4 regions of the Janthinobacterium sp. SUN128 genome follow, and region 1 is predicted to be linked to each of the others. Evidence: predicted binding sites of a transcription regulator. Region 1 holds the regulator's gene; each other region holds the start of a gene.
What was found. The regulator sigma-54, encoded in region 1, starts transcription at its own class of promoters, with help from an activator protein. The targets are predictions, from matches to a motif close to TGGCANGNAANCTGCTTT.
Positions count from the first base shown of each region.

Region 1 (5,892 bases):
CAAGCTCACGCCAGGCATGCCACCGATGAACATGAATGCGGAACTGGCGCATATCGACCAGGACAATACCCGGCTGCAACTGCACCGCAATGTCGTGATCGACCGCGTGGCCAGTCCGAAGGCGCAGAACCTGACGGTCAAGACGGAAGCGCTGACGGTGTTCCCGGATGAGGAAAGAATGGAAACGGACGTGCCTGTCGATATCCTGACGGGCACCTCGCGCCTCAATGGCATCGGCATGAAAGCCAATAACGCCACCGGCGTGGTGGAAGTGCAGAATGCGCTGCGCATGGTCCTCCCGCCGAAACCGCGCCCGGCCGCGGCGGCAAAATGACAGAATGAAACAAGGAAACCATACTATGAAGAACATCTTGCTGTTGACCGTATTTTCCCTGGCCATCATGGGCGTGGCGCATGCCGAGAAGGCCGATTCCGAGAAGGAAGCCGTCATCACGGCACGTAGCGGCCACGTCGATGACATCAAGCAGGTGCGCACCCTGACGGGCGACGTCGTGCTGGTCAAGGGGACCCTGACCATGAAGGCGGGGCGCGCCGTGATCACGGAAGATCCGCAAGGCTACCAGTTCATTACCTTCTGGGCCGATCCCGGCAAGCTCGCCACCTTCCGCCAGAAGCGCGATGGCGCGGGCGACCTGTGGGTGGAAGGCGAAGCGGAGCGCGTGGAATACGACAACAAGACGGAAGTGGTGAAACTGTTTTCCAGGGCCAAGCTGACGCGCCTGGAAGGCACGAAAGTGACCGACGTGGCCAATGGCGCCTTCATCTCGTATGACAGCCGCAAGGAAGTGTTTGCGATGGAAAATTCCAACAGCGGCACCAGCACCCCGGATGGCGGCAGCGTGCGCATGGTGATCCAGCCGAAAACCAAGGCACCGGCGGCGGAGAAAGCGCCGGCCACGCCTGCGCCAGGAAAGAAATAATGGACAATACTCGTTGCGGCAGCACCCTGATCGTTCGCGGGCTGCAAAAAACCTATGGCAAGCGGCAAGTCGTGCATGATGTCTCGCTGCAAGTCGAATGCGGTGAAGTGGTGGGTTTGCTGGGCCCGAACGGCGCCGGCAAGACCACCTCGTTCTACATGATCGTCGGCCTGGTGCCGTCCGATGGCGGCAGCATCGATATCAGCGGCGTGGACATCTCCAGCCTGCCGATCCACCGCCGCGCGCAGATGGGCCTGTCCTACCTGCCGCAGGAAGCGTCCGTCTTCCGCAAGCTGACGGTGGAAGACAATATCCGCGCCGTGCTGGAAATCCAGACCGTCGAAGGCCGTCCGCTGACGAAGGCCGAGATCGAGGTGCGCCTGGATAAATTGCTGGCCGACTTGCAGATTGAAAAGCTGCGCGAGAACCAGGCCCTGTCCCTGTCGGGTGGCGAGCGCCGCCGCGTGGAAATCGCCCGCGCGCTGGCCACCGATCCCCGTTTCGTGCTGCTCGACGAACCGTTCGCCGGCGTCGATCCGATCGCCGTGATCGAGATCCAGCGCATCGTGCGTTTCTTGAAGGAGCGCAATATCGGCGTGTTGATCACCGATCATAATGTGCGCGAGACGCTGGGTATCTGCGACCGTGCCTACATCATCAACCAGGGCTCGGTACTGGCGTCGGGACGCCCCGACGACATCATCGCGAACGAGTCGGTACGCCGGGTCTATCTGGGCGAACACTTCCGCATGTAAGCCAATGAAACAATCATTGCAGCTGCGCACTTCGCAGCACCTGGCACTGACGCCGCAGTTGCAGCAATCGATACGCCTGTTGCAATTGTCTACCCTGGAATTGCATCAGGAACTAGAGCAATTGCTGACGGACAATCCCTTGCTCGAACGCCTCGATGATCCGCTCGACCGTTCGCTGCGCCTGCTGTCCGACGGTGCCTTGAGTTCCACGGCAGCGCCGGCCGAAGCGCCGCCCCAGCCGCCAGGGCAGGAAGCGCCCGCAGCGCCGGCCGAAGCGGAAACTTTTGATGGCGATGCCGGCGACGGCCCGGCCGCCGCCGATGGCGGCGACAGCGACTGGAGCGAGGCGAGCCGCGGCAAGGCGCCCGACGACGAAGATTCGCGCCCGCAACTCGAAGCCCATCACTGCACCCTGCGCGAACACCTGATGGAGCAGATGCGCGTGACGGTACTCGAATTGCGCGACCGCGCGCTGGTCGAGCTGATTATCGATGCGCTCGACGACAATGGCTACCTGGAAGAGTCGCTCGACGACATCCTGGCGCGCCTGCCGGAAGAGCTGGAAATCGACGCCGACGAGATGCGCACGGCCTTGTCTCTCTTGCAAAGTTTCGATCCGCCCGGCGTGGGCGCGCGCAATGCGTCCGAATGCCTGGCGCTGCAAATCAAGCGCTTGCCGCACATCGCCATGGTGACGCGCCGCATGGCCCTCGTCATCGTGGAAAAGCACCTGGCCTGGTTTGCCCAGCGCGATTTCAACAAGCTGAAAAAAGCCCTCGATTGCGACGATGAAGACTTGCGCGAAGCGCAGACGGTGATTCGCCAGTGCAATCCGCATCCGGGCGCCGTGTTCGCCTCGGACGTCTCCGATTACGTGGTGCCCGACGTCGTCGTCAAGCGCGCGCGCAATGGCTGGCAAGTGACCTTAAACAACGATGTCATGCCGCGCCTGCGCGTCAATGCCATGTACGCCAACTTGCTCAAGCAGGGCAAGGGCGAGGGCGCCATGGGCGCACAGTTGCAGGAAGCCAAGTGGCTGATCAAGAATATGCGCCAGCGCTTCGACACGATCCTGCGCGTGGCGCAGGCGATAGTAGAAAGACAAAAGAACTTTTTCTCGCATGGGGCCGTTGCCATGCGTCCCCTTGTGCTCCGTGAAATAGCTGATACACTGGGTTTACACGAGAGTACTATCTCGCGGGTAACAACTCAAAAGTACATGCTGACCCCGCACGGCATGTTCGAGTTGAAATATTTCTTTGGTAGCCACGTCGCCACCGAAGCGGGGGGCGAAGCGTCATCGACGGCGATACGGGCATTGATCGTGCAACTGACAGGAGCAGAAGACCCTAAAAATCCTTTATCCGACAGTAAGATTGCGGACATGCTGGGGGAACAAGGCATGGTGATTGCGCGACGTACTGTTGCCAAATACCGGGAAGCGTTGAAAATTCCGCCAGTGAGCCTGCGTAAGTGTTTGTAAGTTTTTTTCGGTTCCTCTGCGGGCCGGATAGGATGGACCGCACGAACCCGATCATCTTTAGGAGTGTGTATGAATCTCACCATCAGCGGACATCATCTCGAAGTGACACCAGCCATCCGTGAATACGTACAAACGAAGCTGGAGCGCGTGAAACGTCATTTCGATCAAGTCATCGATATCGCCGTGATTCTGACCGTGGATAACCTCAAAGAGAAAGAAAAACGTCAAAAGGCTGAAGTCAACCTGCGTTTGAGCGGCAAGACTGTCTATGTGGAAAGCTTGGCGCACGACCTGTACGCCGCGATCGATACCCTGATCGACAAGCTCGATAGGCAAGTGATGAAATACAAAACCAAAGTGCAAGGGCACGGTAAAGAGGCGATCAAGCATCTGCCAGACAACTCCGAGGAAGAAGCCGTCGTCGCCGTCTAAGGCCACCCGCTTCCAGCAGTTGTGATCAACTAAGGGCGCACATCTTGCGCCCTTTTTTGCGCCTGGACCTTTTGAGCGCAATGTTCGCCGCGCAGGGGCTAAAATGTTTGCACTTTCACTTCTTTCCTGCCTGCCATGAGCGACTTCGTCCAGACTTCCATCCGCAACCGCACGGGCCATATCGTGCTCGACCGTCCGAAAGCCTTGAATTCCCTGTCGCTGGAGATGGTGCGCGCCCTGAGCGCGGCCTTGCTGGCCTGGCGCGACGATCCGCAGGTGGATGCCGTGGTGATCCGCTCCAGCAGTGAAAAAGCCCTGTGCGCCGGCGGCGACATCCGTTTCTTTTACGATGCGGGCCTGGCCACGCCGCAAGGCGGCAGTGCCTTGCTGGAGGATTTCTTTACGGAAGAATATGCTTTAAATCATTTAATTCATTTCTACCCAAAACCGTATATTGCCGTGATGGATGGCGTGGTGATGGGCGGCGGCATGGGCGTGGCGCAAGCCGGGCCGGGCAACCGCCTGCGCATCGTGACGGGCCGCACGCGCATGGCCATGCCGGAAGTCAATATCGGCTTGTTTCCCGACGTGGGCGGCAGTTATTTTCTATCCCGCCTGGCCGGCCAGCTGGGCCTGTACCTGGGCTTGACGGGCTTGACGATTAACGCGGCCGATGCCCTGTACACGGGGCTGGCCGATGTCTACGTGCCTGAGGCGCAGATGGGGGCGCTGCTGGATCTGTTCGAATCGACGCGGGGCGAGGCCTTGCCGGTGGCCATCAAGGCGCTGGCGGCGCCTTTCCAGGCCGAGGCGGGGGTGTCTCCCCTGGCCACGGCGCGCGCGGCGCTGGACCGCCATTTCGGCGCCCCTTCTGTGGCCGCCATCATGGCCTCGCTGGCGCAGGATGACAGCGCGTTCGCGGCCAAGGCGCTGGCGGCCATGCGCCAGCGTTCGCCCTTGATGATGTCGGTGACCCTGGAATTGCTGCAGCGGGGCGCCCACCTGGGCGTGGCCGATTGCCTGCGCATGGAGCGCACGGTGGTGCGCCACAATTTCGAACATGGCGAAGTGCTCGAGGGCGTGCGCGCGCTGGTGGTCGACAAGGACAATGCACCGCGCTGGAACCCTGCCAGCCTGGACGACGTCGATGCGGCCATGGTGGCGCGCTTCTTTGCCCCCGTCTGGCCAGCCGCGGCGCATCCGCTGCGCCACCTCGACTAATTAGCTGCGTTCGCGGTGGCGCAGGACGACGCGTTCATTCGGGCCGAAATACTGCGCCAGCCGCTCCGCCATGTACACGGAGCGGTGCTGGCCGCCCGTGCAGCCCAGGGCCACCGTCAGGTAGCTGCGGTTGTCGGACTTGAATGACGGCAACCATTTCTCGATGAAGGCGCGGATGTCGGCCAGCAGTTCCAGCGCGCTCGGCTGCGCGTCGAGGAAGGCGATCACGGGCGCATCGCGGCCGTCGAGCGGGCGCAGCGCGAGGTCGTAATAGGGATTCGGCAAGGCCCGCACGTCGAAGACGAAATCGGCGTCCAGCGGCACGCCCAGCTTGAAGGCGAACGATTCGAAGAACAGGGTCAGCGGTGCGCGTTCGGAGGCGACGATATCCTTGATCCAGGCGCGCAGCTTGTTGGCGCTCAGTTCAGACGTGTCGATCACATGGCCCAGCTGTTCGATGGCTGACAGGCGTTCGCGTTCTTCCGAGATGCACTCGATCAGCGTGCGGCGGCTGGCCGGATTCTGGTTCGGACGCAATTCGTGCGACAGCGGATGGCTGCGCCGCGTTTCCGAGAAGCGCGCCACCAGCGAATGCGTGGTGGCCGTCAGGAACATGACCTTGACGTCATGCCCCTGGTCGCGCAGCAGGGCCACATTGTGCGGCAGGCTGGTCAGCGACTCGGCGCTGCGCGCATCGACGGCGACGGCCAGTTGCGGTGTACCTTCGTCGAGCAGGGTCTGCACCAGGCTGGGCAGCAAGGCCGGCGGCAGGTTGTCGACACAATAGTAGCCGGTATCTTCCAGCACATTGAGCGCGACGGATTTACCGGAGCCGGATATTCCGGTGATAAGGACGATATGCATACGCCGATCATACAATAAAGATCGGCGCTCTGCTTCCAAGGCAATTATCTTTACAAATTATTGCAATTTGGAATGTGATATTGCCGGGATTGGCAGGGCGCTCTCGTCACGACCGTAGGTCGGCTTAGCGCGTCGCGCGTAAGCCGACACCGCGGCATGGGCCAACAATGTCGTCGGATTACGCACGGCGTTGCCG
Region 1 is NZ_JAPWHY010000003.1:198,426-204,317, reverse strand. Features, by position in the region: gene lptC (LPS export ABC transporter periplasmic protein LptC) at 1-334, shown strand, start outside; gene lptA (lipopolysaccharide transport periplasmic protein LptA) at 360-941, shown strand; gene lptB (LPS export ABC transporter ATP-binding protein) at 941-1,696, shown strand; gene O3297_RS23615 (RNA polymerase factor sigma-54) at 1,701-3,179, shown strand; gene hpf (ribosome hibernation-promoting factor, HPF/YfiA family) at 3,249-3,611, shown strand; gene O3297_RS23605 (enoyl-CoA hydratase/isomerase family protein) at 3,747-4,832, shown strand; gene rapZ (RNase adapter RapZ) at 4,833-5,696, opposite strand.

Region 2 (5,892 bases), on a different contig from region 1:
CGCCCATGGCCCGCTATTTCGTCATCCACGACACCAGCTACCCGAATTTCCTGCTTGACGCCATTCCCGGCCATATCAACGATGCCAGCTGGGATTTCAACGACTTCAGCTTGCGCAATCCGGCGCTGGGCGGCGGCCCGAAAGGCCATGTCTACGTGAACCGCCTGGGCGGCTCCTTGCAGGTGCGCGACTTCGGCACGGCCAGCTACGCCAGCAAGCTGGAAAAGGACAAGCCGTCGCTGACGGGCCTGTTCCTGCACGTGGAACTGGTGCAGCCGCGCAACTCGGTGCCCGGCGGCGGCAAGGGCAACGATGGCCTGGCGCCCGACCCCGGCTTTACGCCTGCGCAATACGAGCGCCTGGCCCTGCTGTATATCGCCGCCAGCGTGCGCAGGGGCACGTGGCTGATCCCCGCCTTCCATGCCGTCATCGATACAGGGTTTGCGAATGGTCATGATGATCCACAGAACTTTTCGCTGGCCGAATGGTCTGCCTCGCTTTCCCGCCTCAATGCGGCCCTGCGGCAGGCCGCTACTGGACAATAAGGCGTTTCCCCGGCGGCTGAATTGGCGCATACTATCGCAAGCATAGTCATTGCAGTCAGGAGTCCAGGTGAGTATTGCCACGGATCATCACGCGGGTCGCCAGGCCAGCGCACGCCAGCCATTGCAGCGCGCGCAGCGCATCTTTGCCATGCGCGACGCCGTCCTCAGCGCCTGGGAACAGCGCGTGCGCGCCAAGGTGCGCGGCGCCGACCAGTTGCTCACGCCCATACTCATCAATACTTTGCCCGCCTTTTTCGACAACCTGGCCGAAGCCCTCACCCCGGGCCACCCGCGCGAAAACGCCGCCAGCAACAGCAACGTGCCCGCCGTGCATGGCAATGAACGGGCGCGCATGACCAATTACGGCCCGGAACAGGTGATCCAGGAATACCAGATCTTCCGCGACTGCTTCGCCGCCACCGCGCATGAGTCCGGCATCACCCTGCGCAGCAAGGATTGGCAGGTGATCAATGTGTCGATCGACTCGGGCATCCGCGAATCGATACGCGAATTTACCAGCATGCACGAAGGCTTCCGGCGCCGTATCGCGGCCGGCCTGTCGCACGACATGCGCAATCCCCTGGCCGTGATCAGCACCAGCGCCCAGTTGCTGCTCAGGCCAGCTGACCCGGAACGGGTGACATTGCTGGCGCACAAGATTGTCGAGCACAGCAAGCGGCTCGACAGCATGATCGAGGAATTGCTCGATGGCCTCAGCTACCACCAGGGCCAGCAGTTGCCGCTGGTGCTGAGCCAGTTCGACGTGCTGCCGCTGGTGCACGCCGTGGCCAGCCAGGTCAACTTGCAGCGGCCGGGCAAATGCCAGGTCAGCGGGCAATCCGTCATCGGCTGGTGGTGCGAGAACTCGCTGCGGCGCGCGCTGGAAAACCTGCTCGGCAATGCGCTCAAGTATGGCGACGACGCGCCCATCAGCGTGCACGTGGAAGCGACCCACGAACGCCTGATCGTCACCGTCCACAATAGCGGGCGGCCCATCGCGCCGGAACAGGCCGAACGCATCTTTGACTACCTGCGCCGCGAGAACGACAGCCCCGCGCCAGGCTGGGGCATCGGCCTGCCCTTCGTGCAGAGCGTCGCCGAAAGCCACGGCGGCAGCATCGCCGTCGACAGCGCGGCCGAGACAGGCACCAGCTTCATCTTCGACGTGCCCGTCGATTGCCGCCCCTTCGTCCAGCCCGCCGACGTCCCCAAGAGTGACGCCTAGCGCACCGAATTGGTGCAAGCAATGACGCGACGCCACAAAAGTGGTCATATTTACACCTGTTCACGCCCGCCTTGTTGGCACGCTTCCTGCTGAGCTATGCATAGACACGGCTCAAGGGAAATCACAACATGGCAAATTTTTTCAATGAAATGACTGCAAATGAAGTGGGGACGGACAGCAAGGTACGTGAACACTATCGTGAATTCAGCAACTGGCTGGAGCAGCAATCCCCCGAGACCATCGCCCGCAAGCGGGCCGAAGCCGACCTGACGTTCCGCCGGGTCGGCATCACGTTCGCCGTGTACGGCGACGATGCCGGCACGGAACGCCTGATTCCGTTCGACACCATCCCGCGCATCATCCCCGCCACGGAATGGGCGCAGATGCAGACGGGCCTGGTACAGCGCGTGCAAGCCTTGAACATGTTCATCCATGATATTTATCATGAGCAAAACATCATCAAGGCGGGCATCATTCCCGCCGAACAAATCTACAAGAATGCCCAGTACCGCCCGGAAATGCAGGGTATTTCCGTCGCCTCCGACATTTACGCCCACATCGCCGGCGTCGACATCGTGCGTGCCGGCCAGGGCGAATTCTATGTACTCGAAGACAATCTGCGGGTGCCGTCCGGCGTGTCCTACATGCTGGAAGACCGCAAGATGATGATGCGCTTGTTCCCGGAACTGTTCGCCCGCAACCGCATCGCCCCCGTCGACCATTATCCGGACATGCTGCTCGACAACCTGCGCTCCGTCGCGCCGATGGGCGTGGATGACCCGACGGTCGTCGTCATGACGCCCGGCATGTACAACTCCGCCTACTTCGAGCACGCGTTCCTGGCCCAGCAAATGGGCGTGGAACTGGTCGAAGGCAAGGATCTGTTTGTCAACGACAACTCGGTGTACATGCGCACCACGCGCGGCCCCAAGCGCGTCGACGTGATCTACCGCCGGGTGGACGACGATTTCCTCGATCCGCTGGCCTTCCGCTCGGACTCGTCGCTGGGCGTGCCGGGCCTGCTGTCCGTGTATCGCGCCGGAAGAGTCACGCTGGCGAACGCCATCGGCACGGGCGTGGCCGACGACAAGTCGATCTATCCTTTTGTGCCCGACATGATCAAGTTTTATCTGTCGCAGGAGCCGATACTCAACAACGTGCCGACGTATCAGTGCCGCAAGAGCGCCGACCTGTCGTACGTGCTGGCGAACCTGGCGAAACTCGTCGTCAAGGAAGTGCATGGCGCGGGCGGCTACGGCATGCTGGTGGGGCCGGCGTCCAGCCTGGCGCAGATCGAGGATTTCCGCCAGCGCCTGCTGGCCAATCCGGGCGGCTACATCGCCCAGCCCACGCTCGCCCTGTCCGCCTGCCCCACGTATGTCGAGGCCGGCATTGCGCCGCGCCACATCGATTTGCGCCCCTTCGTTCTGTCCGGCAAGACGATTTCCATGGTGCCCGGCGGCCTGACCCGCGTGGCGCTGGGCGAAGGCTCGCTGGTGGTCAACTCCTCGCAAGGGGGCGGCACCAAGGATACCTGGGTACTGGAACCAACATCCGTGTTTGCAGGAGAGAAAGCATGCTGAGCCGCACCGCCGATCATTTGTTCTGGATGGCCCGCTACACGGAGCGGGCGGAAAACACGGCGCGCATGCTCGACGTCAACATGCAAACATCGATGCTGCCCCAGTCCGAGCAGGATGCGGAACAGGGCTGGCGCGCCACCCTGGGTATTTCCGAGCTGCAAAGCGCGTATGACCACAAATATGGCCGCTTCCACACGCGCGACGTGCTCGACTTCATGGTGCGCGATCCGAACAACCCCTCGTCCATCCTCGCCTGCCTGACGGGCGCGCGCGAAAACGCCCGCGCCGTGCGCGGCACCTTGACGACGGAAGTGTGGGAAATCCAGAACGCCACCTGGCTCGACATGCAGAAGCGCCTGAAAAGCAATCTGCTGGAAACGGACCCCAGCCAGTTCTTCGAATGGGTCAAATACCGCTCGCACCTGTCGCGCGGCGTGACCCTGGGCACCATGCTCAAGGACGAAGCGATCCATTTCATCCGCCTGGGCACCTTCCTCGAGCGGGCCGACAACACGGCGCGCATCCTCGACGTGAAGTTCCACGGCGCGCGCGACACGTCGAAGGACATCACGCAGCGCGATTTTTACTACTGGGCGGCGCTGCTGCGTTCCGTTTCCGGCTTTGAAATCTACCGCAAGGTGTACCGCGACGTCATCACCCCGGCGCGGGTGGCGGAATTGCTGATGCTGCGCGGCGACATGCCCAGGTCGCTCCTGGCCTGCATGGATGACGTGGTGGAAAATCTCAAACATATCCGCAACGATGTGTCCGCCGATACGGAGCGTTTCGCCGGCAAACTGCATGCGGAGCTGAAATTCGGCCATATCGACGACATCATGAAGGCGGGCTTGCACCATACATTGACGGAATTTCTGGAAAACATCTACGACCTGGGCAACCGGGTCAGCCGCGATTTCCTCGTTCCCTTGGCGGCCTGATGCAGCTCACCATCCGCCACGAAACCCATTACGCCTACAGTGCGCCGCTGGCCTACACCATCCAGCAGCTGCACCTGACGCCGCGTATCGAGCCGCAGCAGCGGGCCCTGTCCTGGCAAATCACCACGCCGGGCCAGTGCCACGCCTACACGGATGCCTACGGCAATCTGTCGCACATGCTGACGATCAACGGCAGCCATCACTCCCTGAGCCTGGTGGCGCATGGCGTGGTGGAAACCATCTACCCGCACAAGGGACGGCTGAACCTGGTCGATACCTTGTCGCCGCTGCTATTTACCATGCCGACACCGCTGACGCAGGCCAATCCCGCCATCCTCGAGCTGAGCGCCGCCAGCCTGCCGGACCGGCGCGTGACGGCGGGCACGGGCCACTTGCTGCGCCTGGCCGAGCACATCGTCGGCAAGGTGGCCTATGAAAGCGGCGCCACCATGGTCACCACCACGGCTGGCGACGCGCTGGCGCTGGGGCGCGGCGTGTGCCAGGACCACGCCCATCTGTTCCTCGCCTGCTGCCACGCCTGGGGCATCCCGGCCCGCTACGTCTCCGGCTATATCGATCCGGGCACGACGGGCCATGCGGCCAGCCATGCCTGGGTCGACGCCTGGACGGAAGACACGGATTTCGCGGGCTGGGTCAGCATCGATGTCACGCATGCGCGCCTGATGACGGATGCGTATTGCCGCCTGGCCATCGGACGCGACTACGATTCGGCGGCCCCCGTGCGCGGCGTGCGCCAGGGTGGCGGCACAGAAACATTACGGGTCGATGTGCAGATCGTGCCTGTATAAACGGCAGGAATGAGGCTGGCCGGGCCTTGCAAGCTGGTTGCCAGGCCCGGCTGGTGTAGAATGCTACCCCTTTTGACTTGATTTACGACGATGACTTATTGCATAGGCATGCGCCTGAACGAAGGCCTGGTCTTCCTGTCCGACTCCCGCACGAATGCCGGCGTGGACCAGGTGGGCACCTTCCGCAAGATGAGCGTGTTCGAGAACCCGGGCGACCGCATGCTGGTCCTGATGACGGCCGGCAACCTGTCGATCTCGCAGGCGATCCGCCAGATCGTTTCCGAACACGTGGATGCGGACGGACGCAGCATCTGGAACGTGGCCAGCATGTACGATGCGGCGCGCATCGTGGGCGAAGCCGTGCGCACCGTGCACCTGCGCGAAGCGAAGGCCCTGGCCGACTGCGGCATCGATTTCAATGTCAGCATCATTTTAGGCGGCCAGATAGGCGCCGAGCGCTGCCGGCTGTTCCAGGTGTATTCTGCCGGCAATTTCATCGAATCGCACGATGAAAACACGTATTTCCAGATCGGCGAAGCGAAATACGGCAAGCCCATCATCGATCGGGTCATCAACCCGTTCACGGGCCTGGACGAGGCGGCCAAGTGCGCCCTCATTTCCATGGATTCCACCTTGCGCTCGAACATTTCCGTCGGCTTGCCGCTGGACCTGCTCGTCTACGAGACGGGCAGCCTGGCCGTCACGCGTTTTGTCACCATCGATGAAAAGAACCAGTATTTCCGCATGATCCGCGACACCTGGGGCGAGCAATTGAAACATGTGTTCGAAGGC
Region 2 is NZ_JAPWHY010000001.1:1,545,970-1,551,861, reverse strand. Features, by position in the region: gene O3297_RS06960 (hypothetical protein) at 1-545, shown strand, start outside; gene O3297_RS06955 (sensor histidine kinase KdpD) at 613-1,770, shown strand; gene O3297_RS06950 (circularly permuted type 2 ATP-grasp protein) at 1,899-3,353, shown strand; gene O3297_RS06945 (alpha-E domain-containing protein) at 3,347-4,291, shown strand; gene O3297_RS06940 (transglutaminase family protein) at 4,291-5,100, shown strand; gene O3297_RS06935 (peptidase) at 5,191-5,892, shown strand, end outside.
Region 2: O3297_RS06950 (circularly permuted type 2 ATP-grasp protein) is a predicted target of sigma-54. The motif match lies at 1,846-1,863, and genes of this name have one in related genera.

Region 3 (5,892 bases), on a different contig from region 1:
ATTTCAACTTGAAACCAGCGACCAGCACCAACCTGGAAGCTGGTATCAAAGCCAGGATCAATAACAATACGCACGTCAACGCGGCCGTGTTCCAGATCAAGACCAACGACGAACTGGTGGTCGACAAGTCCAGCGGCGGACGCACCAGCTACCGCAATGCGGGTAAAACCTTGCGCCAGGGTATGGAAGTGTCGCTGGACTCGAACCTGCCGTATGGCTTCACGACCAAAGTGGCACTGACCAGCCTGCGCGCCGTGTATGACCAGGCGTTTGGCAACGTGCGCGAAGGCAGCCGCTTGCCGGGCGTGCCCAGCGCCAACCTGTTTGCGGAACTGGCCTGGAAAGACACGCTCGACCGTTTTGGCGCGGCGCTGGAAAGCGTGGCCAGCAACCAGGTCTACGCGGAAGACAGCAACAGCGAAAAGCCGGCGCCCGGCTATACGGTGTTCAATGCGCGCTTCAACGCCAAACAAAACGTGGGCAATTGGCGCTTCAAGGAATTTGCCCGCCTGAACAATCTTTTCGACAAGACCTACGTGGGCTCCGTCATCGTCGGCGACAGCAACAAGCGCTACTATGAAGCGGCGCCGGGACGTAACTGGTTGCTGGGCGTCAGCGCCCAATATAGTTTCTAAAAATAAAAAGCCCGCGCATCGATCGATGCACGGGCTTTTCAACTCAAGCACGCTACGTCAGGGCCGCGCTTCCTTGACGCCATATTTTTCAAAGATGGCTTTCAATTCACCGCTGGCCGCCATCTCGTTCATGGCCGCCTGCAGCAACTTGCCCACGTCGAGCTGCTGGCGGCTGACGGCCAGGCCCACGGCCCAGCCGGCACGCGGCAGGCGGGCGAACGCCACTTCGCTCAAGGGGAAAGCGGGATCGCTTTTCAGCACCGATTCGATCTCCGAACGGTTGGCCAGCACGGCATCGAGCTGTCCTGCCTGTAATTGCTGCAAGGCTTCGGCCGCCGTGTCGAAGATGCGCACGTCGTCGCGGTACTTGCCATTGTCTTCACCCAGCATCAGCATGGCCGCGATCGATACCTTTTCCACGCCGATGCGCTTGCCGGCCAGCGAAGCGACGCCATCGAATTGCGGCACGGCTTGCGCGCTGCGCGCCAGGCGCACGGTTTCCACGTAATACGGCGCGAAGATCTCGACCTTGTCGTTATCCGCCATCAACTTCTTGTCGACCGGCACATGCAGCATCACATCGGCGGGACCATAACCAAGGTAATGCCCCTTCCACACCATATTGCGCAAATCATCGTTGAGGTTTTCGCCGGCGGGAAATGGCAGCAAGCTCAGTTTCAAACCCAGCTTTTTCGCCAGCGCTTCGGCAATATCGATATCGATGCCCGCGCCCTTGTCGGAAAACGGCGCGAACTCGTTATACACAGCCACTTTCAGGCTGCCCGACTGCTGCACTTTTTGCCAGTCGGCACGCGCCGGCGCGGCTGCGCACAGCGCCAGGCAGGCGAGCGAGATCATCGCGCGCGCGCCCCGGAATTGAAATGAACGCATGGGACTCCTTTGTGATCAGTTCGACTTAATTCGACTCGCGGCGGGTTTCCAGGTAAGTCTTGATGGCCCACATGGCTTCCTGGTTGAACACGCCTTCGAACGGCGGCATGTACACAGCGCCATTACGCACTTTACCGTGGCGTATGGTGGCCAGGTAGTAATTATCCGTTTCCTTGTAGCAAGCCTGTTTCTTTGTCTCATTCTTGATACCGAAGCAATCGCGGTCCAGCTGGCGCAAGTCCGGCGCGATGCCGCCCGAGATGGCTTCGATGCCGTGGCACCGGGCGCAATTCTGGTTGTAGGCCGAGGTGCCCACCGTCAAGGCCAGCTTGTTGCCACGATACGGGTTTTGCTCAAGCCACTTATCGCCTACCTTGGGCAAGCCCGTGGTATCGACGCCTTGCGGCGTGACATTGCCGTGCGCATAGGCATGCGGCAAGGTCAGCAGGGAAGTGAGGGCAACGGCGCCGGCCGCCGCCACGCCGAGCAGGGTACGAATGGAATAGGTCATGCTGGTCTCCTTGGTTTTTTAGTCAATACCAAAGAAGAGCAAATGCCATGCCATGCGTCTATGCCCCACATCCGGCCGCCCATGTATCAATTTGGAACAGCTGCAACAGCCAGTTGTGTCAGCGCGCGCGTCAGGCGGCGGCCACCGTGCAGATGCTGCTCCGCTCCTGCTGCTCGAAAGTAATACGCACGGGCAAAAACCGGGCAATCACCTCCGCATTCGTCAGCGCATGCTGCGATACCTTGTTGCAGCTGAAGGTACCGCCGCCGGCCAGCGCCATGGGCAGCAAGAGCTGGTCGGCCAGGTGCTCGCCGACGGCCGCGTCCGTCTTGAGATAGGCGCGTACCTCGTTCAACAGGCGCTTGGCCACGGACTCGGCCAGCAAGGACTTTTCACCGAACGACGTAAACACTTCCGTGACATGCTCATGCTCCAGGGTCAGCAGCAGGACATTGCCCGGTCCCTGCTCCGACGGCAAGCCGACGATGCGCAGCTGCTTGCCGCTCCAGCCCATGCCGCCGGCGACACGCTCGAGCTCGCGCTCGGCCACCCGCACGTGCACGCCCGCCACCACGCTTTCCGCATACCCCGCCTTCCGTTCACCGCGCTGCAGCAATGCGATGGGGCGCAAGCGCTGGCACGGTTGCACGGTGGCCATCACCTCGCCGCCGCCCGCAGGATGAAAACCATAGCGTTGCAGCGAAATATCCACCTCGGCCCCCATCTGTTCCAGGACACGGCCATACGCGCGCTGCAGGAAATGCACGGGCGGTGCCATGGCATTGTGCGTGCCGCCAGTGATGCGCACGGTGGATGGCCCATCCGCATGCAGCAGGGCCGGCAGCAAGGTTTGCAGCACCAGGGTACAGCTGCCCGCGCTGCCGATGGCAAAGCGGTAGTCGCCGCCGCGCAGGGGGCCGGGCACGAATTCCAGGCTCGACGCGCGCAGCGCCACCGGCGTCGTGCGCGCCCCGCAAATGGCTGTTGCCGCCTGCACAGCCAGCAAATGCTGGCGCAGCAAGCCGGGCTTTTCCCGCCCCGCGCGAATATTAATCAGCCGAAACGGTTGCCCCGTGATCATCGACAAGCTCAGCGCCGAACGTAAAATCTGTCCGCCGCCTTCGCCTTGCGCTCCATCTATTTCTATCATCTCTGTTTTCTCTCTATTATCCTTTGACGCAGACGACCTGCTTCAAGATATGCACGACATCGACCAGCTCGCGCTGCGCCAGCATCACCGCATCGATATCCTTGTAAGCCATCGGGATTTCATCGATCACGTTTTCATCCTTGCGGCATTCCACGCCTTGCGTGGCGCGGATCTGGTCATCCAGGTTGAAGCGCCGCTTCGCTTCCGTACGGCTCATCGTGCGTCCCGCGCCGTGGCTGCAGCTATGGAAACTCTCCGCATTGCCCTTGCCGCGCACGATAAAGCTCTTCGCGCCCATGGAGCCGGGAATGATCCCCAGTTCGCCAGCACGGGCCGACACGGCGCCCTTGCGCGTGATCAGCACATCCTTGCCGAAGTGGTGCTCCTTCTGCACATAGTTATGGTGGCAGTTGACGGCTTCCACGTGCGTCTGGAACGGTTTATGGATGACCGTGCGCACGGCGGCGATCAGATTCTGCATCATCACTTCGCGGTTGTTGCGGGCGAAACGCTGGGCCCAGCCCACCGCTTCCACGTAATCGTCGTAATGCTGCGTTCCCTCGGCCAGGTAAGCCAAATCCTGGTCGGGCAGGTTGATGAAGTGGGTACGCATATCCTGCTTGGCCAGTTCGATGAAATGGCTGCCGATGGCATTACCCACGCCGCGCGAACCGGAATGCAGCATGAACCATACGGAACCCTGTTCATCGAGACAAACCTCGACGAAGTGGTTACCGCTGCCCAAAGTCCCCAGGTGGCGATAATTGTTCGTATTTTTCAGCTTCGGCGTTTTCAGGCAGATGGCATCGAATTCGTCTTTCAGCTGCAGCCACGCGGCATCGACCACCGAGGGCGGCGTATGCCAGGAACCCTCGTCGCGGCCGCGGTGTCCGCGCGTCTTTGGCGACATCCCGTGTGGAATGGCGCGTTCAATGGCGCTGCGCAGCGCCCCCAGATTATCGGGCAAATCATTCGCCGTCAGCGTGGTTTTCGCCGCCATCATGCCGCAACCGATATCCACGCCCACCGCAGCAGGAATCACGGCGCCCAGGGTGGGAATCACGCTGCCGATGGTCGACCCTTTACCCAGGTGGACGTCCGGCATGACGGCGATGTGCTTGTAAATAAACGGCAGGGTCGCCGTGTTGCGTAATTGCTTTTTGGCCGCTTCTTCGACGGGCACGCCACGTGTCCACATTTTGACGGGTCGGCTGCCTTCGGTATGCAGGACTTCGTATTCTTCTTTTTTCATCGCTTCTCTCATTTTCTATTGTAATCAGTACGACAACCCGACAAGGAGGGACAGGATTTTCTGGCGGCGTACTGCGCACGCCAGGCCGGTTTGACGCGGCTGATCGATGTAATCCTGTCTGCATTCGGGGCACTGCGGCGCATGACAAGTCTGGACAGGACGTCTCTTATGTAGTCTTGTCCGCATTCATGCGCTTTACTTCAACAACCGGTTGCCGCGATATCGATGGCGGCGATTTCTCCCACCCAGTGGGCGGGGTCCAGCTGGCCGGCGGCAAAGGCGGCGATGATCTTGAAGACGTCATCGGAAAAACCGCCGATATTCAGGATATCCTCGCTCTCCATCGCCTGCGTCGTGGCATGCGGCGCAATATCGATGCACACCAGTTTCGCCTGCGGATTGCGCTGCTTGAACACCTTCCATTGTCCCATCGTCGCCGTGGCGCCGCTGCGTCTGGCGTCGATCCACGATTCGTTATCGGACACATAAATCACCAGGTCGGCCAGCTCCTTCTTGCTGTTCATGCGCATCAGCGGTGCGCTGCAATTGGTGCCGCCGCCACCGATGGCCGCCAGCCTGGCCGCGTTGCTCATCACGCTGTCATCCGCAGCCAGCCCGCACTGGACGACGCTGTGCTCGAACGGCAGCAGCATCGCATCCGGATTCTTGCGCAGCATGGCCGCCGCCACCAGCGCCGCCACATCGATGCAGCGCACGCTCGAAGTGGCGCTGCCGCGAAAACCGCTGACGGGCGACGACATCGAGCCAGAGACGTCGGGGCACACCACCACCCTGCCAGCGATCCGCGGCACGTTCGCCAGCGCTATTTCCAGCGCCGCTTCCAGCGCATCGCGCACGATGGCCGGCACACTCTCACCGGCCGCCAGGTACGCGGACAGCAGCTGGTACGGAAACACCCGTGCCCGGCCAATCGCCTCGGGATCGCGCAGCTTGGCCGCGATCAATTCCGGCATGCCGGCTATCGCATACACGCCGTGACGCCCAAAGGTGTTCAGATTCATGCGCACCATCTGCCAGCTGCCCTGGCAGGCGATCTGCGCCCAATCCTGCGCGCTCAAGGACAGCGCCGTCAGCATCTGGAACGGTACGTCCGGTATCGCTTGCGAAGGATCCGCCTTGTAGGCCTCGAACGCGGCCAGCGCCGGCGGCAGCGCCCTGGCATCGTAGGGCTTGCCGATTAGCCAGGCAAAGAATGCCTCCCGCCACGCTTCCTGCGGTTTCGGATGCACCATCTTCACCACGTCGGCCAGCGAAGGCGCATTGCCCACGGCGGCGGCCAGCAAGGCCTGTTCCGAAGCGGTGTTCAGCCATGCCTGCACGAGCTTTTTCGGAAGCGATCCCAGCGACTTGCGTCCCACGGCGCCGGAGCGCATGATCTGCACAAAGTTGCGCAGCATCTTGCCGTTGTTGATGACACGCCGGAATGCCGGTG
Region 3 is NZ_JAPWHY010000010.1:13,827-19,718, forward strand. Features, by position in the region: gene O3297_RS28655 (TonB-dependent receptor) at 1-635, shown strand, start outside; gene O3297_RS28660 (ABC transporter substrate-binding protein) at 693-1,526, opposite strand; gene pedF (cytochrome c-550 PedF) at 1,552-2,037, opposite strand; gene rtcA (RNA 3'-terminal phosphate cyclase) at 2,168-3,187, opposite strand; gene O3297_RS28675 (RtcB family protein) at 3,204-4,439, opposite strand; gene O3297_RS28680 (RNA-binding protein) at 4,640-5,892, opposite strand, start outside.
Region 3: pedF (cytochrome c-550 PedF) is a predicted target of sigma-54. The motif match lies at 2,073-2,090, and genes of this name have one in related genera.

Region 4 (5,892 bases), on a different contig from region 1:
CTTGCCCGTCTTCGGATCGATGGCGCGCATGGCGCCGATGTAGTCGTCAAACAATGGCTTGATGGTGAAACCGGCACCGAGGAATGCGCCGCCCTTCTTGTAGCTGATCGGCTCGTTCCAGATATCCATACCCCATTCGTTCGCCGGCACGTAGAACAGCCTGGTTTGCGGCGAGTACGCCATCGACATCTGGTTTTTGGCACCGAGGAAGGCGGGCGCGGCAAACACCGTCGTGCCCTTCTTGCCTTCCTCTCCCTTGGTGGGGTCGCCAGGGCGGCCGGCGGCGATATAGTTCGGCCGGCCCGTCTTCAGGTCGATGCTGCTGGCCCAGGTGATTTTCTTCACAAATGGAAAGGCGTTCTGCAGCTTGCCGTTGGCCGCATCGATGACATAGAAGAAACCGTTGCGGTCGGCCTTGCCGCCGTAGCGCTTGCCATCCATGTCGAAGGTGACGAACTCGTTGGCGCCGTCGAAGTCCCACGCATCGTTCGGGGTATTCTGATACGCCCACTTGATCTGGCCCGTTTTCACATCCAGCGCCACGGTGGATGATGAGTACAGGTTGTCGCCGGGACGCAAGTGGCTGTTCCACGGCGCCGGGTTGCCGGTGCCAAAATACGCGAGCTTGGTTTGCGGATCGTAGGTGCCGCCCATCCACGTCGAGGCGCCGCCCGTTTTCCACAGGTCGCCCGGCCATGTCTTGTTCACGGTGCCGGACACGCCGTTGTCGATGGCCTTGCCATCCTTGTCGTAGCGGTGGCCCATATGGCCCTCTACCGTCGGACGGCTCCACACGAGGTCACCCGTCATCGGATTGCGCGCTTCCACCCGGCCCACGATGCCGAATTCCCCGCCCGACACGCCCGTCAGCAGCAAGCCTTCGGCGATTAGCGGCGCGGCCGTCATCGAGTAGCCGGCCGCGTAATCGTCGACTTTCTCCTTCCAGACGATCTTGCCCGTGTTCTGGTCCAGCGCCACCAGGTAGGCGTCGAGCGTGCCGAAGATCACCAGGTTGCCGTACAGGGCGGCACCGCGATTGACCACGTCGCAGCAGGGCATGATGCCGTCCGGCAAACGATGCTCATATTTCCACAGCTTGGCGCCCGTTTTCAAGTCGACGGCAAAGATGCGCGAATACGATGCCGTGACGAACATCTTGCCGTTGTGAATCAGCGGCTGCGATTCCTGGCCCCGCTGTTTTTCGCCGCCAAACGAGAACGACCAGGCTGGCACCAGCTTGGCCACGGTCTTGTCATTGATCTGCGTCAACGGCGAATAGCGCTGGCCCTGTGTACCCATGCCAAACGACAGGACGCTGGCCGGATTCTTCGCCGTGCTGTCGAGCATGGCATTGGTGACATTGCCCACGTCGGCCGCCTGGGCCAGCGATGCCAAACCCAAACCGATGAGTATCCCCATGATTTTTTTCTGCACAATCATCTCCCTCTGTTATTAGTATGTGTATGTATCAAGTGCTGCCGTGGTCATGCGGCTGCGTATGCAGCAAGGCGCACTCTTCATCGGTGAACAGGCGCGAGCGCGTCAGGAAGCGCTTGCCGGTGCCGTTGTCGAGTGAAAACATGCCGCCATTGCCATCGACCACATCGATAATCAACTGGGTATGCTCCCAGTACTCGAATTGCTCGAGTCCCATGTAGAACGGTGTGCCATTCAAATTGCCGAGATAAATGTCGGTGTCGCTGACATCGAACTCGCCCAGCGCATAGCACATGGGCGCGCTGCCGTCGCAGCATCCGCCCGACTGGAAAAACATCAGCGGGCCGTGACGCTGGCGCAACTTGTCCATCATTTCCAGCGCCGCATCGGTGGCGACCACCCGGGCAATTGCTGCACTCATGGCATCCCTTTCTGCGCGCCGCGTCTGGCTTAGGGCGCGGCGCCTGTTGCCAATTTAGAAGAAGCCCAGCGCTTTCGGGCTATAGCTCACCAGCAAGTTCTTCGTTTGCTGGTAGTGATCGAGCATCATCTTGTGGTTTTCGCGGCCGATACCCGATTGCTTGTAGCCGCCGAACGCCGCGTGGGCTGGATACAGGTGGTAGCAATTGGTCCACACGCGGCCCGCCTGGATGGCGCGGCCCATGCGGAAGGCGCGCGAACCGTCACGCGTCCACAAGCCGGCGCCCAGGCCATACAAGGTGTCGTTGGCGATCGCCAGCGCGTCAGCCTCATCCTTGAAGGTGGTCACGGACACGACGGGTCCGAAGATCTCTTCCTGGAAGATGCGCATCTTGTTATGGCCCTTGAACACGGTCGGACGCACGTAGTAGCCGCCTTCCAGGTCGCCCGCCTGCTTGCTGCGCTCGCCGCCGGCCAGCACTTCCGCGCCTTCCTGGCGGCCGATGTCGAGGTAGGACAGGATTTTTTCCAGCTGCTCCTGCGAAGCCTGCGCGCCGATCATGGTGGACGAGTCGAGCGGATTGCCCTGCTTGATGGCGGCCACGCGCTTCAAGGCCCGTTCGATGAATTTCTCGTAGATCGATTCCTGGATCAGCACGCGCGATGGGCAGGTGCACACTTCGCCTTGATTCAGCGCAAACATCGCAAAACCTTCCAGGCACTTGTCGAAATACTCATCATCGGCATCCATCACGTCTTCAAAGAAGATGTTCGGCGACTTGCCGCCCAGCTCCAGGGTGACGGGAATCAGGTTTTGCGCCGCATAGCCCATGATCAGACGGCCCGTGCCCGTTTCGCCCGTAAAGGCGATCTTGGCGATGCGCTTGCTCGAGGCCAGCGGCTTGCCCGCTTCCAGGCCGAAACCATTGATGATGTTCAGCACGCCAGGCGGCAGCAGGTCGCCGATCAGCTCGATCAACACCATGATGGAAGCCGGGGTCTGCTCGGCCGGTTTGAGCACCACGCAATTGCCGGCGGCCAGGGCTGGCGCCAGTTTCCACACGGCCATCAGAATCGGGAAATTCCACGGAATGATCTGCCCCACGACGCCCAGCGGCTCATGGTAGTGGTAGGCATAGGTTTCCGCATCGATTTGCGCGACGGAACCTTCCTGCGCGCGGATGCAACCGGCGAAGTAACGGAAATGGTCGATGGCCAGTGGAATGTCTGCATTCATCGTTTCGCGGATCGGCTTGCCGTTGTCGATGGTTTCCGCCGTGGCGATCAGGCTCAGGTTCTGTTCGATGCGGTCGGCGATGCGGTTCAAAATATTGGCGCGCTCGGCAGGCGAAGTCTTGCCCCAGGCATCCTTGGCGGCGTGCGCGGCATCCAGCGCCAGCTCGACGTCTTCCGTCGTGGAACGGGCGATTTCGCAAAACGGCAAGCCCGTGATCGGCGTAATGTTAGGAAAGTATTCACCTTTTACTGGTGCAACGAATTTGCCGCCGATGTAATTGTCATAGCGTTGTTTGAAGGGATTGGCTACGCCCAGTTTGCTGATGTCTGCGAGATTCATGTCGTCCTCTATCGGGTTAATTAGAATGGAATTACTTAATTAAAATCAAACGTCCTGGTACAGATGGGGTGAGTACACGGAGTCTTCCGCAAATGCCGTGCCAGCTCGCCATCCCACTACAAACTTAGCCGGTTTTATCCCTGTTACAAGGGCGCGGCATCAAACCCGGCACGTTTTTCAGCGCAGGCCACCTGCTTGGGTGGGGACGTGGGCCTGTTTGCATTTTGAACAAGGTGAAGACGTCCTGTTCCAATCCGGGCCAGCCCTGCGGAATCTCCCCTGCGCCGCTGCACAATGGAACAGGTGTACCAGACTGGAACACCTGCGCCTGTGCCACCAAGGAATCAACGAATCACCACGCCCCATGGCAATTCGCCTACAGCAATGTCGGCCACCTTGCGCGCGCTGGCCGTGTCGATGACGGATACACTGTTCGAACGGCCATTGGCCACGTACAGCTTGGCGCCGTCGGGCGTGATGGCCATGTTCCACGGGCGCTTGCCGACGTCAATCGTGGCCGTCACTTGATTGCTGGCCGTGTCGATCACCATCACCGTGCCGTCCGTGCCATTCGAGACATACACCTGCTTGCCGTTGGGATGGACCACGATGCCATTCGCATTCTTGCCCGCTGGAATGGTGGCAATCGCCTTGCGCGCGACCATGTCGATCACGTAGACGGCATTGACCAGTTCGCACGCCACATAGGCGCGGCCCGAGTCCGGACTGAAACCGATGCCGCGCGGACGCAGTCCCACGGCGATGGAAGCGACCTGGCGGCGTTGCGCCACATCAATGACATCGACTTGCTCCGCCTCTTCCGCGCTGACCAGCAGCCAGCGTCCATCCGGGCTGAAGACGGCATGTTCCGGATTGCGTCCCTGCACTTTGATATCGGCGAGCAAAGTAGCTGTCTGACCATCGAGCAAGGCCACGCTATTGTTTTCCTCGACGGCCACTGCCACGTAATGACCGTCCCGGGAAGCGCTGACACCTTCGGGCGACTTGCCCAGCGCCACCGTACGCACGGGCGCGCCGCCCGCGTTATCGATCAGCAACAAGGCACTGCTGGCGGCATCCGTGACAAACAATTGCCGTCCGGTGGGGTCGGCGGCGATGCCGCGCGGCCGCTTGCCTGCGGCGATCTGACGCACTACCTGGTCGGTCGCCGTGTCGATCACGCTCAAGGTGCCCGATTTTTCATTGGGGACATAGGCAAAGGGAGCTGCCTGGAGGGCGGTGCTGGCGAGCGCCGGCAATAGCCAGCAAACCTGGCGCAAGCACGAGAAGAAGTTGGGCATAATCACCTTTTCAATGGCAAAACACAGGAAAAGCGCGCGGTAGCGGCGCATCTGCCCATTGCTGTATGCAAACGCCGTGCCACTGACACGGGTATAATTTCAGCCCACCAATGGAGACATGGCAGGCATATTGCTTGATAAGACTATGCAGACCTGTACCGCGCACGCGATCAAGCAGGCTTTTATTCACATTGGAGAATCCGCATGCAGCACCGTTTCCGCCTGAACACCATCGCCAGCCTGTTTGTCGCCGGCAGCGCCACCCTCGCCCCCCACGTCTTTGCCGCCGAGGCAGCTAGCCTGGCCGCCGGACAACTGATGGATACGGTGGTCATCAGCGGCAGCCGCATCGCCCACCCCAGCCAGGAAGTGCCGGCCTCGATCGACGTGGTCGACAGCGCCCGCATCCAGGATGGCCAAATCCGCGTCAACGCGTCGGAAGCGCTGGCCGCCGTGCCGGGCCTGGTCGTGCAAAACCGCCAGAACTATGCGCAAGACTTGCAGATCTCGTCGCGCGGCTTCGGCGCACGCTCGGCCTTTGGTGTGCGCGGCGTCAAGCTGATCAGTGATGGCATTCCCGCCAGCATGCCCGACGGCCAGGGCCAGGCCGCCACCTTCAACCTCGATACGGCCGAGCGCATCGAAGTGCTGCGCGGACCGTTTTCTGCCATCTACGGCAACCATTCGGGCGGCGTGATCCAGCTGTTTTCCAGGGATGGACAAAATCCCCCTTCCGTCGAACTGAATGTGACGGGCGGCAGCTACGGCACCAGCAAGGTCGATCTCTCGGCGCAAGGCCAGGCAGGCGGCATCGGCTACGTGCTCGACGGCTCGCGCTTCCGCACGGACGGTTTCCGCGACCATAGCGCCGCCACGCGCGAACAGGCGTTCGGCAAGATCACCGTCAAGCCGACGAAGGACAGCAAGCTGACCATCGTCGCCAACAGCCTGCATCAAGGCAATACGCAAGATCCGCTGGGCGCTACCTGGGCCACGTTTGCCGCCGACCCGCGCGCCGGTGAGCTCGACGCGACGGATACGCAAAACCCGAAACGCACGCTGGCCGAACGCTACAACACCCGCAAGAGCATCGACCACCAGCAAATCGGCGCCACCTATGAACAGTCGTTCGGCGATGACCGCCTGCACGTGATGGTG
Region 4 is NZ_JAPWHY010000010.1:7,370-13,261, forward strand. Features, by position in the region: gene O3297_RS28635 (PQQ-dependent methanol/ethanol family dehydrogenase) at 1-1,419, opposite strand, end outside; gene O3297_RS28640 (DUF779 domain-containing protein) at 1,469-1,858, opposite strand; gene adh (aldehyde dehydrogenase) at 1,913-3,433, opposite strand; gene O3297_RS28650 (beta-propeller fold lactonase family protein) at 3,778-4,734, opposite strand; gene O3297_RS28655 (TonB-dependent receptor) at 4,939-5,892, shown strand, end outside.
Region 4: adh (aldehyde dehydrogenase) is a predicted target of sigma-54. The motif match lies at 3,519-3,536, and genes of this name have one in related genera.